One region of the Methylobacterium organophilum genome, then DNA from elsewhere that is predicted to be linked to it. Evidence: predicted binding sites of a transcription regulator. Region 1 holds the regulator's gene; the other holds the start of a gene.
What was found. The regulator PhoB, encoded in region 1, activates phosphate uptake and scavenging genes when phosphate is short. The targets are predictions, from matches to a motif close to TGTCATNNANCTGTCAT.

Region 1 (3,409 bases):
CTGAAGGGCATCAACCTCAACTTCCACGACCGGCAGGTCACGGCGCTGATCGGCCCTTCCGGCTGCGGGAAGTCGACCCTGCTGCGCACCTTCAACCGCATCTACAGCCTCTACCCCGAGCAGCGGGCCGAGGGGCAGATCCTGGTCGACGGCCAGAAAATCCTCGATCCGAAGGTCGACCTGAACGAACTGCGGGCCCGTATCGGCATGGTGTTCCAGAAGCCGACGCCCTTCCCGATGTCGATCTACGACAACGTCGCCTTCGGCCTGCGCCTCTACGAGAAGCTGCCCAAATCCGAACTCGACGGTCGCGTCGAGGACGCCCTGCGCAAGTCCGCCCTCTGGGAGGAGGTCAAGGACAAGCTCAAGCAGTCCGGCATGGGTCTCTCCGGCGGCCAGCAGCAGCGCCTCTGCATCGCCCGCTCCGTGGCCCAGCGTCCGGAGGTGATCCTGTTCGACGAGCCCACCTCGGCCCTCGACCCGATCTCCACCGGCCGCATCGAGGAGCTGATCGACCAGCTGCGCAACGAATTCACGATCGTGATCGTGACGCACAACATGCAGCAGGCCGCCCGCATCTCGCAGTTCACGGCGTTCATGTATCTCGGCGAGCTGATCGAGTTCGGCCCGACGACGAAGATCTTCATGAACCCCGACAAACGTCAGACCCAGGACTACATCACCGGCCGCTTCGGCTGAGACGAGATCCTTCCGCCGGGGCCGCGCGGAGCGGCCCGATCCTGGAGTCCAACAGATGTCAGAACATATCGTCAGCTCCTACGACCAGGATCTCGAGGACCTGCGCCGGGCCATCTCGGAGATGGGCGGCGTCGCCGAGAAGATGATGACCGACGCGACCGAGGCGCTGGTGCGCCGGGATACGGCGCTGGCCCAGGCCGTCATCACCGCCGACAAGCGGCTCGACACGCTCCAGCGTGAGATCGAGGAGCGCTCGGTGCTCCTCATCGCCCGCCGCCAGCCCCTGGCCATCGACCTGCGCGAGACCATCTCGGGCATCCGCGTCGCCGGCGATCTAGAGCGTATCGGCGACCTCGCCAAGAACATCGCCAAGCGGGTCGTCGCCATCGGCGACCAGACCCAGCCGCAGAAGATCGTGCTGGGCGTCCAGCACATGAGCGACCTCGTCCAAGAGCAGCTCAAGGACGTGCTCGACGCCTACGGCACCCGGGACGTCTCGGCCGCCCACGACGTGTGGCAGCGCGACAGCGCGATCGATGCGCTCTACAACTCGCTGTTCCGGGAACTCCTGACCTACATGATGGAGGATCCGCGCAACATCTCGTTCTGCACGCATCTCCTGTTCTGCGCCAAGAACGTCGAGCGCATCGGCGACCACACCACCAACATCGCCGAGACCATCGAGTATCTCGTCACCGGCGAGACCCCGGCCGGCGAGCGCCCGAAGAACGACGCCTCGAACTACGCCACCGTTCAGCCCGGCGCCGCCTGACCCTTCCTGTCGCGAGCCGCCGCCCGCATCCGTCGGGCGGCGGCTCCAGTCTTTGTACAGTCCGCTTCCCGACGTGCACCGGCCTCCGCCTCGTTGGGACGCGTTCCAAGAGGCACCCATGACGAGCGCCCGGATCCTGATCGTCGAGGACGAGGAAGCCCTCACCACGCTCCTGCGCTACAACCTCGAGGCCGAGGGCTTCGCCGTCGACCACGCCGCGCGGGGCGACGAGGCGGACCTGCTGCTGCGCGAGCAGATCCCCGACCTGATCCTGCTCGACTGGATGCTGCCGGGCCTGTCGGGCATCGAGCTGTGCCGCCGCATCCGCGCCCGCCGCGAGACCGAACGCTTGCCGGTGATCATGCTCACCGCCCGGGGGGAGGAGGGCGACCGGGTGCGCGGCCTCTCCACCGGGGCGGACGACTACATCGTCAAGCCCTTCTCGGTGCCGGAGCTGCTGGCGCGGGTGCGGGCGCTGCTGCGCCGGGCCAAGCCCGCCCATCTTGCCGACACGCTGGTGGCCGGCGACATCGAGCTCGACCGGGTGAGCCACCGCATCCGCCGCCAGGGCCGCGAGATCCATCTCGGGCCGACCGAGTTCAAGCTGCTCGAATACCTGATGCAGAGCCCCGGCCGGGTCTTTTCCCGGGAACAGCTCCTCGACGGGGTCTGGGGCCACGACGTCTATATCGACGAGCGCACCGTCGACGTGCATGTCGGCCGCCTGCGCAAGGCCATCAATCGTCCGCGCCAGACCGACCCGATCCGCACCGTGCGCGGATCGGGCTATTCCTTCGACGAGATGTTCGCGGGCGGCTGAGGGGTTTTTCGCGAGAGCGGTGGGGCGTTTCGAGCGCCCGCCGGCTCACGCGTCCGAGGACAGCTTCATCATCACGAGGCCGCTGACGATGAGCAGGGCGGCGATGACCCGCGGGGCATTCGCCGGCTCGCCGAGCACGAGGATGCCGACGAGGAAGGCGCCCACCGCGCCGATGCCTGTCCAGACCGTATAGGCCGTGCCGAGGGGCAGGCTGCGCATCGCGATCGAGAGAAGCACCACGCTCGCGACCATCGCGACCAGGGTGACGAGGGCCGGCACCGGCTTCGTGAAGCCCGCGGATTGCTTCATCGTGAAGGCCCAGACGACCTCCAGGATCCCGGCGGCGAACAGAATGAACCAGGCCATGGTCCGGCTCTCCTTGAGAAGGCCGGGCCGTCCCGGACATCCTGCCCCGATGCGGGTGAGGTCGTTGCCTCGCGGGAAACCTTAGTGCGCCCTATCCGAAAGGCGAGGCTTGCCGGGTGCAAGGCGGCACCCCGAAACGAAAAGGCGGGCCGGAGCCCGCCTGTCAGCCGCCTGTGCCCGGTCGGGCGCGCGTCAGCGGAAGCCCGCCACGCGACGGTCGCGCTTGCGCTCGGCCGCCGGCTGGTAGGCGATCTGGGCGTGCTGCGTGCAATAGGGTAGGCCGGTGATCGAACGGGCACCGCAGAAGCGGAATTCCGGCGAGGTCGGGTCGCCCATCGGCCAGCGGCACATGGATTCCCGCAGTTCCATGATGGTGACGCGCTGGGACACCGCGATCACCGCGGGCTCGGGCGCCGCCGGGGGCGGAACGATCGGGAAGTCCGGGGCCGGGCGATGGGTCACGATGGCCGGCGGCTCGGGCAGGACCACCTCCTCCACCACGGCGGCGATGGGCAGGGCCTCCTCGCTCTCCGCGCCGGACTTCTTGCGGGGGGCGGCCTGGGTGGGGCCCGTAGGCTTCACCCGGCCGGCGAGGCCGAGGCGATGCACCTTGCCGATCACGGCATTGCGCGAGATCCCGCCGATCTGCGAGGCGATCTGGCTGGCGCTCAGACCATCCTCCCACAGCCGACGCAGAAGCTCGACGCGCTCGTCCGTCCAGCTCGGAACCGCCTCGCTCATGGCCCCTCCAC
Region 2 (3,409 bases), 1.4 Mb from region 1:
GTGCCGGCGATCCGCGACAAGATGGAGACGCTGAACCGCGTCGGCCTGCACTACGTCCGCGTCGGCCAGCAGGCCACCACCCTGTCGGGGGGCGAGGCCCAGCGCGTGAAGCTCTCCAAGGAATTGTCGAAGCGCGCGACGGGGCGCACCCTCTACATCCTCGACGAGCCGACCACGGGCCTGCATTTCCACGACGTCGCCAAGCTCATGGAGGTGCTCCACGAGCTGGTCGACCAGGGCAACACGGTGGTGGTGATCGAGCACAACCTCGAAGTGATCAAGACCGCCGACTGGGTGATCGACATGGGCCCCGAAGGCGGGGATGGCGGCGGCACGGTGGTGGCGCAGGGCACGCCGGAGGAGATCGCCCGGTCCAAGGCGAGCCATACCGGCCGGTTCCTGCGCGAGGTCCTGGCCCGGCGCCCGGCCTCGGCCGCGGAATCGGCGCCGCCCGGCCGCACGAAGCGGCGCCAGGCGGCGGAGTGAGGCGAATCGCGGGACCGGATCTTCGCGTTCCGGTTGTCGGGCGCCGGGCGATTCGAACCGGGGAACCCGTGTGATCCGGGGTGACCCGGGCGCGGCCTGGTCACGGGCGGGGCAGGCTGCTGCCGGGGCTCGCCGCCGGACGGCGCCGGGAGCGCGCCACGACGTCGCCGCAGGCGCCCGCGCGTCCTGCGCCAAACGGCTGAGCTTCATGTGGTATTTTGCCGGAAGTGCGGGCCGTACAAGTGGACCGCCGGGTGACTAAGTATGCTTAACTCTTTGTTAAGCCCCTGTTGCGGCGCCGCAAAAATGCGACTTTTGCGCAACGGTAGGTTCCGAACTGCCGAGATTGCAGGCAACGCCCTGTCATTCCGGAGCGCAGTGTAGAATAGTTCCCGACGTTGAGACTTGAGGTGGGGCCGTAAGGGGGCGCCCGGCGCTGGCAGTACGGACGGGAAAAGTTCGGCTGAAGTCGACGGGGGCTACGGGGCGGTCGCCTGAAATCCTTGGGAAGGAACCAGAAAATGATGAAGAACTGGCTCGCCGCGGGCGCCTTCGCGCTCACGGCCGGTATGACGGCCACGGCCGCGCAGGCCCAGACGACCACGGTCCCCGGCGAGCAGGTCGGTCTCGCCACCGGCGCCCCGCTTCCGGAAGGCGTCTACGCCATCAACACCTTCACCTACCGCAGCCAGGACAACGCGGCGGTCGACACCGCGGTGAACATTCCGATCCTGCTGTGGTCGACCCCCTGGACGCCCTTCGGCGGCCGTATCGAGCTCGCCGTCGCTCCGCCGACCGTGTTCACCTTCAGCCGCGCTGCCGGCGGCCGTGACACCTCGATCAACGTCGGCACCTTCATCGGCGGCATCTGGGCGTTCGACCTCGGCGGCAACATCGGCGTCAGCGTCCTGTTCGGTACCTACCTGAACGAGCTCAACGCCGGTCGCGGCGGCGGCCTCAACATCCTGGCCTCCAACACCTACCGTGCCGGCGGCGCGATCAGCTACACCGGCGACGGCTGGAACCTGACCGCCAACCTGACCTACAACTTCTACGACACTCCCGGCCGCTTCGATGGCCCGAACGGCATCCCCGCCTTCTTCGGCCCGGTCGGCATCTCGGACGCGCTCAACCTCGACCTGACCGCGACCAAGAAGTTCGGCAAGTTCGAGATCGGCGCCATCGGCTACGGCACCGTCAACCTCGACCCGAACGCGATCACCTTCCCGGCCGGTCTGGGCGTCCTCGGCAGCCGCGTCGGTCGCGGTGGCCGCTTCGCCCTCGGTGGCCTCATCGGCTACGACTTCGGGCCGTTCACGGTGCAGGCCTACGTCGCCCGCGACGTCGTGACCTCGGCCGGCGTCTCGGAGAGCACGGACGGCTGGTTCCGCATCATCGCCCCGCTCTACACCCCGGCCCCCGCCGCGGCTCCGGCCCCGGCCCCGCTGGTCCGCAAGTACTGATTTCGCGCATCGGGGCGCCGCGCGGCGCCCCGCTGTCGATCTCGACGAGACCGCCCGGCTCCTGGCCGGGCGGTTTTTTCATGCCCGCCGTGCACCGGCCCTCGGCCGAGCCGGCGCGGGGGGCGTCGTCGGAGCGTCATCGGAGCGACATGCGGCGGCTTTAGCGCCGGGCTTGAACCCGATCGGAGAGTGAGGCCGCGATGTCCGACCCGAAAGCCGCCCCGAGCCTCGACGCGGTGATCGCCCGCCGCTTCTCCCGGCGCGACCTGATGCGCGGTGCGCTGGCCGCCTCCCTCGCCGCCGGGATCGGCTCCGAGGCGCTGTCCGGCCTCGCCGCCGCGGCCGAAGCCCCGGCCGAGACCCCGGCCTTCGACTTCCCCGAGCTTCCCGCCGGCGTCGACGCGCATCTGCATGTGGCCGAGGGCTACGAATCCCAGGTTCTGCTGCGCTGGGGCGACCCGCTCTTTCCCGATGCCCCGGCCTTCGACCCCGCCGCCCAGAGCGCGGAGCGCCAGGAGCGGCAATTCGGCTACAACAACGACTTCGTGGGCTTCATTCCCCTCGACGGCAGCGCCGCGCGCGGCCTGCTCGTGGTCAACCACGAATACACCAATGCCGAGCTGATGTTCCCCGGGCTGAACGCCGCCGACCGCAAGGGCGTGATCGCCGGCATCGGCGCGGATCAGGTCGCGATCGAGATGGCGGCCCATGGCGGCTCGGTGGTGGAGATCCGCCGGGAGGACGGTCGGTGGCGCCCGGTTCCAGGCTCCCCCTATACCCGCCGCATCACCGCGCGGACGCCGATCGCCCTCACCGGGCCGGCGGCGGGCCATCCCCGCCTCGTCACCGAGGCCGACCCGACCGGGCGGCGGGTCGAGGGCATGATCAACAACTGCTCCGGCGGCGTCACCCCCTGGGGCACCTGGCTCTCGGGCGAGGAGAACTTCCCCTACTACTTCCTCGGCGCCCTGCCCGAGGGCCATGCGGAGGCGCGCAACGCCAAGAGCATGACCATGGGCACGCCCCAATACGGCTGGGGCCGCTTCCATCCGCGCTTCGACCTCGCGAAGACGCCGAACGAGCCCAACCGATTCGGCTGGGTCGTGGAGATCGATCCCTTCGATCCAGCCTCGACCCCGAAGAAGCGCACGGCGCTCGGCCGCTTTCGGCACGAGGGCGCGGCCGGCATCACCGCGGCGGATGGGCGCTACGTCGTCTATCTCGGCGACGACGAGCGCTTCCAGCACGTCTACCGCTTCGTCAGCGCGGCCAGGGTCGCCCCGGATCGGGCCGGCAATGCCGATCTCCTCGATTCCGGTACCCTCAGCGTCGCCCGGTTCGAGGCCGACGGGACCGGGCGCTGGCTGCCCCTCGTCCATGGCCGGAACGGGCTCGATGCCGGCAACGGCTTCGACTCCCAGGCCGACGTGCTGATCGAGACCCGCCGTGCGGCCAAGCTC

Region 2: a site for PhoB is predicted at 2,073-2,089, ahead of MMB17_RS17910 (PhoX family protein). Genes of this name have one in related genera too.

The regions. Positions count from the first base shown of each region.
Region 1 is NZ_CP092848.1:2,402,479-2,405,887, forward strand. Features, by position in the region: gene pstB (phosphate ABC transporter ATP-binding protein PstB) at 1-699, shown strand, start outside; gene phoU (phosphate signaling complex protein PhoU) at 755-1,471, shown strand; gene phoB (phosphate regulon transcriptional regulator PhoB) at 1,590-2,291, shown strand; gene MMB17_RS11090 (DMT family transporter) at 2,337-2,657, opposite strand; gene MMB17_RS11095 (GcrA family cell cycle regulator) at 2,850-3,398, opposite strand.
Region 2 is NZ_CP092848.1:3,804,011-3,807,419, reverse strand. Features, by position in the region: gene uvrA (excinuclease ABC subunit UvrA) at 1-486, shown strand, start outside; gene MMB17_RS17915 (transporter family protein) at 1,008-1,949, shown strand; gene MMB17_RS17910 (PhoX family protein) at 2,150-3,409, shown strand, end outside.